Regions from separate parts of the Peribacillus sp. YIM B13482 genome, predicted to be linked through region 2. Evidence: a T-box and tRNA genes for the amino acid it is inferred to sense, from the RefSeq annotation. Region 2 holds a T-box; the other regions hold tRNA genes.
The links. The T-box of region 2 lies ahead of argS (arginine--tRNA ligase). A T-box ahead of a tRNA ligase gene usually reads a tRNA of that ligase, here a tRNA-Arg.
Positions count from the first base shown of each region.

Region 1 (4,264 bases), on a different contig from region 2:
ATAAGAAATGAACACTTATTCGTAGAGAATATGAACAAGAAGCAAAGAGCCAAGGTTAAGGAAATACTGACTGTCGGTAATCATTGCTTACTTCATTTGTCGTGAAGGAAAGAGATGAAATCAAGAAAAGACAAGCCGAGGGCAGCGCAGTAGCAAAGAAGAAAGAGTCGTCCAGCCTTAGCATGCGAAGGACTGGGAGAAGTATTACGAGCAGTAAAGTAAAAGAGATACAGCGGGGCAGGTCATGGAATCATTGGGTATGTCTCAGGCAATTCTACTACATCGAGAATTTGGTGATCTAATTGATACATAATACAATCAATGATAACTAAGCAATAGGAGGAAAACAGGAGTGTATAGATTAGATGCAGTCAATAATAGATTAGAAGAAATCCAAGAAACTACTTTCACCGAAAATGATTTGAAAGAGCGGCAACACATCGAAGAGTGGATACGTAAAAGCCCAGATGTATTAGGTGAAGACCTACTGATAATTGCCCATGAATACGATAAATTTGAAGTGAATGAACGGCTAGACCTTCTAGCGATCGATAAAGAAGGTAATTTAGTGATCATTGAAGTGAAAAGAGACGCAACGGGTAGCAATGCCGACTTCCAAGCTCTGAAATATGCTTCATATTGTGCAAGACTAAGTCCAAATGATATTCTGGAGACTTACGAAGAATATGTAAAGGTGAATTCTGCAGTAACTAATGCTAAGGATGAACTGATGGAATTTTTAGAAGTGGAGATCGAAGAGGAATTAAACAATATCCTTAACAACAGCCAACGGATTATCATAGTTGGAAAAGATATTGATAAGAGAATTCTTTCCGTTTGCACATGGTTGTATGAGAATAGCATTGATATAAAATGTGTAACGATTAAACCTTATAAGTTGGAGGATCAGATCATCTTAGACACAAATCAAATTATTCCACCATATAAGCTTGAGGACTATTATATTAATAAGAAGACTACAGCTAAAGAACGAAAAATTAGCATAGATCAAGATGTATCAACCTTTTTGAAGGAATTTCAAACTTCGTAAATACGAAAACGGAATATACGGCTCGCTATGGTGGCAAAAGAGATTACTTTGTCGGACATCAGTTTTTGAACATTCCGTGGAAGTTTGTTTTTGTTTATAAGAAAGACCGAACAGCCTCCGTATTTATTGAGTCTTATAAAAAAGAGGGAACAGACTTAATTCGATCCATTGCTTCTAATCACCTTGAAGAATTAAGAGTGTTATTAGGATGCGAAGTGGAATTAATTAGAGGCTCAAGAAACACAGATCTTTATAAGTTAGTTGCTAAGTTAAACTTCTTTGAGCATCAGTCCTTTGATGAATGTGTCAGTCAGTATACAAACACTTTTGTGAAGTATCAACAGTTCTTAAAAGCCAAAGTTCGTCATTCTTGAAATAAATGGTAGTTGGTGAAATTTAACTGTTTATTTGATGGCTCAAATGTTAAGTCATCACGAGAGACACGTTCTTCACCTTTTTTGTCCCGTGCAGTGGATTTGTTAAGATAACATCAAAGTTAGAACTTCTTGAACAATCTATTTTGTCTAAAGCTTTCCAAGGAGAACTTGGAACAAATGACCCAAGTGAAGAAAATGCTATTGATATTTTAAAAGAATTGCTACAGAACAAGCTAAATAATTGTAAGAAGGCATCCATCTAAATAGTGGATGTTTTTTTATTGTATCAATAGAGAAAGTTGTTTCTAAAGTAGGAGTGCGAGTGTCATTGTATTGGATTAATACTTGAATGATGTAATATACTAGCCAAGCTAACAATGATGTCATTGAGCCTATATAGGTGTTTCATAGGAATGCTTGCCAAATGGTTTGAGTATTTGTTAGTCGTAATTCTAACCCACCTCAAAATATAATATTACTAGTATTGCAATGAGTATTATACTAAGTTATAATAAAAATCACGATTACGGTCTAAGTTCGAAAAGTGACCGTTATACTGAACTGAAGAAAAACAGCGATACGTCTCAGTAGCTCAGCTGGATAGAGCAACGCCCTTCTAAGGCGTCGGTCGGGAGTTCGAATCTCTCCTGGGACACTAACAGAAAAAAGCCAAAACCTTCTAAAGGTTTTGGTTTTTTTACTTTTTCTGAGCTGTTTTAGGTTACCGAGGGAATATGAAATGAACGTAGAAAGAATGCATTTCCTTTTGCATCCATTGAATTAATATTGGTTGTATGCAGAAAAGAAGTTTTTTATTTCGTATTTATCGCAGGTGGATGATCTTTTATGTCGAACTTGTTATGAATAAGGAGATGTTTAAATGAATAAAGATAGATTATTCAAGTTCATTCAAACTTCCACTCGGGGCAATTTCTTTTCAGTCGAAATATCCGAAGATGGAACTAAGGTAGTCCAATTAGCCAAGGAGCTAGAAAAAGAGGGAAGAATCAAGTTGAGGGAATGCTCGCGAAAAGAACAAGGTGTTTATCTGGAAGGAATACTTAAGTTTGTGCCAAGCTAATACTTAATAAGCTTTAACAAAGGACTTATACTACGAATTTCATATGCCCCATAGAAAAAAGGATCCAATCATGGATGCTTCAAACTGCAGACAAACTCGATGAAAATTGAGTTTGTCTGCAGTTTTTTTGGGTTTGTACAATTTGAACGTTACCTCAAGGCACTCGCTTTCCGCGGGCGGTCCGCCCTTGGCGCCTTTGTGCCTGCGGGGTCTCCCCTGAGCGCGCTTTTCTAAGCAGAAGTCTCGCACACCCGTTCCAAAGAAGGCCCCTTGTGTCTACAAACTGAAGCATGATGCTTTTTTTTTATATTTATCAAGTTCTATTTAAGGTTTGGAGCTTTTATCATCTTCTTCACTTAGTTGATTTGTACTTGATTGGGTTTGTAAAAGTATTTCATAATCGTATAACGTAATTCTGGCAGTGATGCCTTGAATTGTTCCGATAAATGATGAAATGCCAAATCGTTATGGTTTGGTTTGAAGAAACAATCTGTTCGTGTTCATCTTTCAATGATATATCCTCCTCTAAAAGCTTTATCGCTCTTATACAGCATATTATTTAGATAGGCTCTTTTCGTAAAGATTGTTGTTTTTAAAACGAAACTATTTAAGGTTGATTGGAGCGGAAGTGCGAGACTCCTGCGGGAGCAGCGGGACAGGTGAGACCCCACAGGCGTTTACGCCGAGGAGGCTCACCGCCCGCCCCGCGGAAAGCGAGCATCTGGAGGGGAATCAACCACAACTCACTACCTGGTAAATAGCAACAAAGTATGTGAAAACAGCCTTTAGATAAGATAGATGAAGGCTATATTTCGACATTTACGCTCCACCATTATTAATTGCATTATAGCGGAATAGTACCAGGGGGATCATTAACTTGATTGAATGGTGAAAGGTCCATCTCCCGGCTCCCTGAAATTTTGTTCACTACCCTGCCACCCTCGTTTTATGAATCCCTTCCGACTTTCAAGAATGCTGGTATAATCCGTATATCCTTTGGTGCAATTATAAAAAAAACCGTAAAAACATTGACATAATTCAAACAAATTAATATTATGTTTAGTATATTATAAACTTTATGAGGAAGTGTTTGGTTTTATGAAGGACGCTGAAATGTTTTGGAGCGCATCCCAAGATGAGCTTAAACAAGGGTATATCGAAGAAGGGAGCCAGTATATTTGTTTACTGTGCGGACTTGCAATTGAAAAGGGAATAGTATATCCGGAAGATGGGGTTCTTTATGAAGCTGAGAGGTATATGCGGATTCATATTGAGCGTGCACATCGTTCCGTTTTTGAATACTTGATTGATCTGGATAAAAAACTTACAGGTCTTACGGTCCACCAAAATCGCCTTCTTCGCCTTTTTTACCAGGGGAAGAATGATGCTGAGGTTCAGGAGGAAATGGGGATTGGAAGTTCTTCCACAATTCGTAACCATCGCTTTGTGTTGAAAGAGAAAGAGCGGCAGGCTAAGTTGTTTTTAGCCATGATGGAACTTTTGAAAGATAAAGATGAATATGCGCCGGCGTTCATCCCCCTTCATCAAAAAGCAAGGATGGTCGATGATCGTTATAACGTTACCGAGGATGAAAAGATTACTGTGCTGAAAAAGTATTTCCCTAAAGGCAGTCAGGGTGGATTAAAGTCTTTCCCGCCAAAAGAAAAACAAAGGCTAATCATTCTCCTGGAAATTACGAAGCGTTTTGAAAATGAGCGAAAATACGAAGAAAAAGAAATCAATCAAATATTGGGT
Region 1 is NZ_JBHZPF010000002.1:65,290-69,553, reverse strand. It holds gene ACFX4L_RS01875 (endonuclease NucS domain-containing protein) at 353-1,051, shown strand; gene ACFX4L_RS01870 (hypothetical protein) at 1,117-1,425, shown strand; tRNA gene ACFX4L_RS01865 (tRNA-Arg) at 2,010-2,083, shown strand; gene ACFX4L_RS01860 (hypothetical protein) at 2,309-2,509, shown strand; gene ACFX4L_RS01855 (DUF2087 domain-containing protein) at 3,608-4,264, shown strand, end outside.
Region 1: it encodes a tRNA-Arg, which carries the amino acid that the T-box ahead of argS (arginine--tRNA ligase) is inferred to sense. The anticodon was not compared.

Region 2 (4,264 bases):
CCGGTTTTGGCCTTTCTCCATTTTTTTTTTTTTTTTTGGTAGGGTTTTCCTTCGAAAATATCTTGTACATGACATTTGTCATCTTCTAGTCATGACACCTGGTACTAATAAAATCAGGTTGATTTCTTTATAATAAGAAATAACGAAAAAATAAAGGGAAGTGCAATTGATTAATGACCATACAAAATACTAAAAACTTGAGAAAACAAATTGCTCCTTTTGAACAATCAACAACAAAAGAAAGTATATGGCAGATCATCAATACGTTAGGGCCGTTCATTATTTTATGGTACCTGGCATATATAAGTCTTTCGGTTTCTTACTGGTTAACGTTAATTCCAGCTGTGTTGGCTGCTGGCTTCTTGACAAGAATTTTCATCATTTTTCATGATTGTACGCATCATTCATTTTTCAAAAGCCGCCGTGCGAATAGAATAGTCGGGACAGTCATGGGTGTTTTGACTGTATTCCCTTTTGATCAATGGGGGCATGAGCATTCTGTGCATCACGCAACAAGTGGCAATTTAGATAAGCGGGGTACAGGGGATATTTGGACCCTTACGGTGGATGAATATTTGGCTGCGCCGCTTAGACTTCGTTTTGCCTATCGTTTTTATCGTAATCCATTGGTAATGTTTGGGATAGGTCCGATTTATGTTTTCCTTCTTAAAAATAGATTTAACCGAAAAGGTGCTAGAAAGAAGGAAAAAATGAACACCTATTTGACGAATGTATTAATCGTTGGTTTAGTGGCATTGCTTTGCCTTGCAGTAGGCTGGCAGTCATTTCTTTTAGTACAAGGTTCCATTTTCTTAATATCAGGTTCAGTGGGCATTTGGCTGTTTTACGTCCAGCACACATTTGAGGACTCTTATTTTGAAGAAAATGAGGAGTGGGAATATGTATTGGCAGCAGTGGAAGGAAGTTCTTTTTATAAGCTACCAAAACTGATGCAGTTCCTTACTGGTAATATCGGTTACCATCATGTTCACCATTTAAGTCCTAGGGTACCTAACTATAAACTGGAAAATGCACATAATAATACAGAGCCTTTAAAGAACGTACCAACGATTACTCTTGCTACAAGCTTACAGTCGCTCCGTTTCCGCTTGTGGGATGAGAAAAACAAGAATTTTGTTGGCTTTAAAGACATAAAATATTTAACGAAAAAAAGTGTTTCCGCTCAAGTGAAATCTGAATTGTAACGTTCATGAATCATTCCAGACTCCCTTAATAATCCTTGGATTTTGGGGAGTCTTTTCTTCATATAACGACTCAATAAAGGAGAGAACTTAAAATGATCCGAATTGTCATTGCAGAGAATCAGCAAATGCTGTTAGAGGCAATTAGTTCTCTACTCAATCTTGAAGAAGATATAGAAATTGCCGGGCAAGCCAGTAATGGAGAAGAAGCGATTACTCTTGTGCACCAATTAAAGCCGGATGTTTGTATCATGGATATGGAGATGCCTGTAAAGAGCGGGCTTGAGGCAGCTGAAGCTTTAAAGTCATTTGAATGCAAAGTGATTATTTTAACGACATTTCGAAGGACTGGTTATTTTCAACTTGCTTTAAAAGCTAATGTAAGTGGTTATTTATTGAAGGATAACCCGAGTGAAGAGTTAGCCTCCTCGATTCGCAGCGTAATGGATGGCAAGCGAATATACTCCCCTGAACTTATGGATGAGTCTTCCAACAATAATGACCAGGAAATGGGTGTGTTAGGCCTGTTAGCCGATGGTCAAACCACACTTGACCCCTCAAATCAGCAAAGCAACACAATTGGGACCGTAAGGAAATACTTTTCGACTATCAAGGATAAAATGAAGTTACCGGCTGGCTAGATGGATTTGGGATAGAGACTTTATGACAGGGTTAGATCAGAAATCCTGTGTTGACACGTTTTTTAAAATTGTGTACGATGGATTAAATCATAATATTGAAAATTCTGTGATAAAGAGAGTAGTTCATTTTGAAATGGAAAGCGAGTTAGGGATGGTGTGAGCCTAATGCAGGACGGATGAATGAAACGCACTTTGGAGAAATTTCTTGAAACGTCCAGTAGAGAACATCGGGGAGTCACCTCGTTAACAATGGAAAGTGGTCACAAATTGTGGCAACTAGAGTGGTACCACGGGAAACTATGCTCTCGTCTCTTATTTAGAGACGGGGGCTTTTTTGTTTAGGAGGGAAAAATGACGATGAATAAACCAATTGCAGCCTTAATTTCAACTGCTTTGAACAATGAAATGCCAACAAGTGAAATAGAAAAATTAATGGAAAAGCCTAAATTGATGGAGTTAGGTGATGTCGCCTTTCCATGCTTTACTCTTGCAAAAAAGTTGAAAAAGTCACCTCAAGTGATTGCGTCTGAAATAGCTGAACAATTAAACAGTAAGTTGATCCAAGAAGTGAACGTAGTGGGTGGTTATCTGAACATCTTCGTCAATCAACAGATTGTGACGGAAAATGTGTTGCAAACCATATTAAGTGAAAAGGATAAGTATGGCGGAAAGCAGCCTGTACAGGGAAATGTCGTGATTGATTATTCATCCCCGAATATTGCCAAGCCTTTTTCCATGGGGCACTTACGCTCAACGGTCATAGGAAATGCACTGGCTAACATTGCTGAAAAAAATGGCTACAATGCCGTGCGTATTAATCATCTAGGGGATTGGGGCACGCAATTCGGCAAATTGATTGTCGCGTATAAGCTGTGGGGAGACAAGGAGGCAATCGAAGCTTCCCCGATTCAGGAATTATTGAAAATCTATGTGAAGTTCCATGAAATGGCTGAAACGGATGAATCGTTGAATGAACAAGCACGCGCTAGCTTCAAGTCGCTTGAAGATGGGGACGAGGAGGCACTGGCACTATGGAAATGGTTCAGGGATGCCTCTCTAAAAGAATTCGATACGATTTATGATTTATTGGGCATCCGTTTTGATTCCTATGCTGGCGAAGCGTTTTACAATGACAAAATGGATGTTGTTGTCGAGGAACTAAAAGAAAAAGGCCTGCTTACCCTATCCGAAGGTGCCTATGTCGTGCAATTGGAAGATATGCCGCCTTGTTTGATTACGAAAACGGATGGTGCGACACTTTATGCCACGCGTGATTTAGCCGCGGCATTGTATCGTAAAGAAAAGTATGAGGCGAAGAAAACATTTTATGTTGTAGGAAATGAACAATCCCTGCACTTTAAACAACTCTTTAACGTCATTGGAAAAATGGGGTACGATTGGTCAAATGACTTACAGCACGTAGCATTTGGCATGATGTTAAAAGACGGTAAGAAAATGTCGACACGTAAAGGGAAAGTCGTGCTGCTTGCGGATGTTTTGGCAGAGGCAATCGAAACGGCGAAGCGCAATATTGAAGAAAAAAATCAAGCGCTTGAACAGAAAGAACTGGTTGCAAGACAGGTCGGTGTCGGAGCGGTAATCTTTAATGATTTAAAAAATAATCGGATGAATGATATTGACTTTTCATTAGAGCAAATGATGAATTTTGAGGGAGAAACGGGTCCATATGTACAGTACACATTTGCGCGTATTTCATCATTGCTGGAAAAAGGTGAATTTAAAGAACAGGTTATCCATTTTGACGCTTTAGGAGAATATGCTTGGTCAGTCATCCAACTGCTTGAGCAGTACCCGATCATTGTCCAAAAATCATTTGAACAAGCCGATCCATCACAAATCGCGAAATTCAGCTTGCATTTATCGCGTGCATTCAATAAGTATTATGCACATACGAAAATCTTAGTTGAAGATGAATGGAAACAAATGAAGCTCTCATTCGCTTTTTCCGTGGCAGTTGCATTAAAGGATGCGCTAAGTTTATTGGGAATTTCAGCGCCGAATAAAATGTAAAGTTAAAGAGTCCTTGCATTAGCGAAGAAAACTGAATAAAAAAAGAATCCATTTTGATCAATTTTCCTTCAAAATGGATTCTTTCAAAATAAAATGGAAGCAAAAAACGCCTACTCGATGACATCGAACCATAACGGGGATTTATCATCAGGTTCACCATTGTAATTGATCGTGATTTCCTCGCCAGCCTTTATATCTTTATGTGCATAAAAGTCTATCGTTAAATCTTCTAAATTATTATCGAATGTCGCATTTGGAGTGTATGAATGATTGAATAGTGAACCATTTCCTAAGGCAATGACAGTTTCATCATCATCTCCCCAATAGAAACAGTGATGAAAGAGTGCGGTTTTCTTTAGATATTTCCATTCATGTTTGGGTGAAATGATG
Region 2 is NZ_JBHZPF010000030.1:44,280-48,543, reverse strand. It holds gene desA (Delta(5) desaturase DesA) at 174-1,205, shown strand; gene ACFX4L_RS15245 (response regulator) at 1,298-1,843, shown strand; T-box leader at 1,941-2,159, shown strand; gene argS (arginine--tRNA ligase) at 2,195-3,874, shown strand; gene ACFX4L_RS15235 (SET domain-containing protein) at 3,985-4,264, opposite strand, start outside.

Region 3 (4,264 bases), on a different contig from region 2:
TTCCTATCCGCTTCTTTAACGGATTTGGCTTTTTCCTGAATATCCTTGAGCTTTGTTTTCATATCCGTAACGATTTCGCTTGCCTTATCATTTTCTCCCGTTGCCTTTCCAATCATTTCAATAGATTCATAGACTTGGTCAAAGCTTTGTGCATCATTGACTACAAGGACATCTATTCCAGCATCCTTAAGCTGCTTTAAACCCTCATTCGAATTATGGGCACTTGATGCATGGGCAAGAACAAGGTCGGGCTTCATGGAGACAATCAGCTCCGTGTTCATTTCCATTCCGCCAACTTTTTTAATTTTTTTCGTTTCTTCCGGGTAATTATCATTGTCGGATACACCAACGACCTTTTTACCTAAACCAAGTGCAAATACCACTTCTGTATTACTTGGTATCAACGTAACGATTTTCTTCGGTTTTTGTTCTATCGTTACTTTTTCGCCCGTTGCATCTTTAATCGTAATCGGGAAAGCGTCGTGTTGAGCATGATTCGTTTGCTGCTTTTCTTTTCCTTCATCAGTAGCGCCACTGCAGCCAACCATCATGCCTGCAGTAAGCAACATCAACAATATCAAACCAAAAATCTTCTTCATTTTCATTCCCCACAATCTTTTCATTTAATTTCTTCACCTAATAATCTCGGAAGATGCACCCAAAACAAAAAGCACCTCCCGTTAAACGGAAGATGCTTGTATGGCAACAATATCATTACGGACTCTTAGGGTCTGCCACACACCTTCCCATCCGCGTAGGTTACAGGTGTACGAATCTTGGCAGGTCTCCTGGCTCATGGTCATCGTCAACGGCACCTTCCCATATCCCATACAGTGGTACACAGCCGTCAGCTCCCAAATACAGTGGCGGGACCGCGCTGGCATTTCACCAACTTCCCTTTTAAGTCATTAAGACACCAAATCGTTCATATGTATATAATTTTCACTGCCTTCATTATACACCATGTAAGAATCGATTATTATATGATTTTTCTGAACAAGTTTGAAATGCACCGTCCATTTTCAATGATTTGAAGCATTTTCTATCAGCGACGCGAACCCATCGACTGATAATCCAGGTGAAATCCGAACTCGATGCAAGGCATACATCCCTTGGTCCCTTGAAGCTCCTCCAGGTTCAGTAGTGACTGCCATCTTGTATCCAGCTTCTTCTGAAAGCCTGAGACTCTCTTCATTATAACGACCAACTGGATAGGAAAGCACTGTCGTGTCCTGTTGCAGGATACGATCGAACAGATCCTTTGACTGGACCATTTCCGCTTCTTGCTGCTCTGCCGTCATTCGGTTCAGCTCCAAATGGTTGATAGTATGGCTTTCGATCGAAATCCCATTCCCGCTCATCTCCATCATTTGATTTTCAGTCAGGTGATGACCTTTATCGATGGACTTCCCGATCATGAAGACAGTCGCTTTCATATCATATTCTTTTAGTATATGGAAAGCGTCCGTGTAGTTATCTGTATAGCCATCATCAAAAGTAAGCCAGACACACTTTTCACTCGGCATCCGATTTTCGGTTAAAACGAGAAATGCTTCTTCAGGGGATAATGTATAGTAACCATTTTCCCGAAGCCAAGTCATTTGTAATCGGAATTCCTCTTTTGGTACCCGAAGGCCATTGCCTTCAGAAATGCTATGATACATCAATATTGGAAGCTGTACCGCGGACTCGGCCGTTATCCAGTCTCTCGTATCGATTCGTTCAGTATATAATTCGTCCTCCGAATCCTGCCCAGTGTCATTCTCCGCTGCTGCAGCCACTTCAATGTTATCTTCCGTGATCGGCGCAGCCGTCTTTGTGCCTATACCCTCTAAAATCCCTTGTGAGCATGCCGGTAAAATTAAAATCCCCAGCAGCGTCACCATCCATAAAACTCTATAATTCCCCACTATCATTCTCCTAATTTTTTCTAGCATTATAGTACCAGAAAACCAGGAAATAATAAAGTATTCCATTTAATGAAGAGTAAGGAAACAGGAGAGCTGAGTGCCCCCTAAGCGTCTAGATGTTTTTTTTCATAATTATTATTGCTATTAACTTGAAAAGTTTGCCTATAAGAAATATAATAAATAAGTCGTCGACTTTTTTATATGTCCCAGTAGCTCAGCAGGATAGAGCGACAGCCTCCTAAGCTGTAGGTCGTAGGTTCGATTCCTATCTGGGACGCTAAAGTTTATAAGCCCTGTTATAATGCGGTTTCTCCGTGTTGTAGCAGGGTTTTTTTCTGTTGGCATGACCGTAAAAGCCGTAAATTGTATGTAGGATAAAAGCACTTCTGTACGTAGGAAACAGTGATATTCCATTTCACTATTATCTTTCTATGTCTGGAGGTGCTTTTTTTATGAAAAAACACGTTATTAAACAGCGTGGAACAGCGTTAAAGGAACGGAAATTGACCAGTAAGACTACGGAAAGTTTCACAATTGAATACACACTGCAAGAAGCCTTAGATATTTTTCTCCGTGCAAAAGTTGCTGAAGGTGTCCGACAGCGAACATTGGGCGAATATGTACGGCACATTAGGTACCTAACGGAATACTTATCTGTTTATCATCCGTCTTTTATGAAATGAAAAAACTAGTCGCTTTTGGGTCCATGTAACCTGCACGATGGAGCCAAGCATGAAACATAGAACCAGTTAGAAGAATCTCATTAATATCTACTCGATCAAGTTGGAGGGGATTAATGACCCTTATTGTAATTGGCTGAAGAAACAAAGGCACAAAAAAAGGAAGAGGGACTACAAAAGTCCCTCTTCCTTTTTCACTTTATTTTTTTGAAATTTTTCTTAATAAATATAAAGCGTATATGATAGCTGGTATAGCTCCAATCATTAAAATCATGTTTATTAAACCAAATATAAAATAAGAAGGCGATACATTCATTTTAATTCAACTCCATTAAAAATTTTAGTCTCTATATGAATATTTTTGATAAACACGAGCATATTTACTATTTTTATTTAAAAGAGTAAGTTTGAGAGAACTAGTAAGACTTACATAGCCATTAGAAACGCTACCACTCAATTTATAATTTCCTACAGCATTCATATCATAACCTATTTTTTCAGCTTTTGAATCAGTAACATCACATGAAGCATCTACATTTGACCAAGTAGACCTTTTGTTCCTGCTACAGAACAATATCTCATTTTCAACCCATAATTACCAACAGAATAATGATTACCTAATTTTAAGGTAGCAACAACCACCCCTACACTTTTTAATTTAACCCAAGCAGTATACAATCTTTCTCCATAATCTTTAGGTTCATGACGCCATGGCCCCATCTTTGTAGAGGTAATTGCCAGAGCCTGTATGCTTCTTGAATTACTGTTATCAACTTCATCTGTTGAACTAAGTTCAACAGATGAACCATCGCTTAATTCTATTGTTGTAGGTCCTTCAGAATTAACATTTGATTCGTCTGATAAAGCTTTCTGCTTTACCTCCCTTTTTTGAATTCAAATTGTAGTTATCATGATATGTATCGGATAAATCTTTGAAATTGGATGGTAAATAATAATTAAAAATCTAAAATATTACCATTCTTGAACATTCAGTGAACATTAATTTTAAATGGCACTAATTATTTAAATTAAGAAGATAGCCGGCTTCGTAATGGTAATATGTAGAAGAAGGGTCAGGGGGAGCATTTTATGGAAAAGGTAAATTTCGTTGAGTTAAAGCATTTTTCAGATGAATATTCCGAAAAGCTAAATCAGTTTGAACTGCCTGAAGAACAAGGTCTATTTACTGCCTTGCCAAACAAGTTTACAGACGTAACAAAAGGGCAGCATCGTATTGTCATTTTAAGTGATGATGAACCTGTGGGTTTCTTTTTACTGCATTCAACAGATCGCGTAAAAGAATATTCGACTAACCCCAATGCCATATTGCTGACCGCATTATCAGTTGATTATAAGCAGCAGGGAAAAGGCTATGCAAAACAAGGCATGCTCCTACTGGACGAGTTTGTTAAATCAGAATTTCCTAATTGCGATGAAATTGTATTAGCTGTCAATCATAAGAACATCCCCGCACAAAAGCTGTATGTTAGGGCTGGATTTCATGATACGGGTTTGAGAAAGTTTGGAAATATCGGCGAACAATATATTATGAATTTAACCATTTAATTCATATTCATTTTTTTATTTCGATAAATATCTGCAGAAAAATAATGGATATACATTACAGCTGGTATATAATTACACTTTTTTAAAAAGAAATGTTTGAACCTGTCC
Region 3 is NZ_JBHZPF010000007.1:91,023-95,286, forward strand. It holds gene ACFX4L_RS06235 (ABC transporter substrate-binding protein) at 1-599, opposite strand, end outside; cobalamin riboswitch at 762-936, opposite strand; gene ACFX4L_RS06240 (polysaccharide deacetylase family protein) at 1,023-1,925, opposite strand; tRNA gene ACFX4L_RS06245 (tRNA-Arg) at 2,114-2,187, shown strand; gene ACFX4L_RS06250 (hypothetical protein) at 2,363-2,593, shown strand; gene ACFX4L_RS06255 (GNAT family N-acetyltransferase) at 3,680-4,156, shown strand.
Region 3: it encodes a tRNA-Arg, which carries the amino acid that the T-box ahead of argS (arginine--tRNA ligase) is inferred to sense. The anticodon was not compared.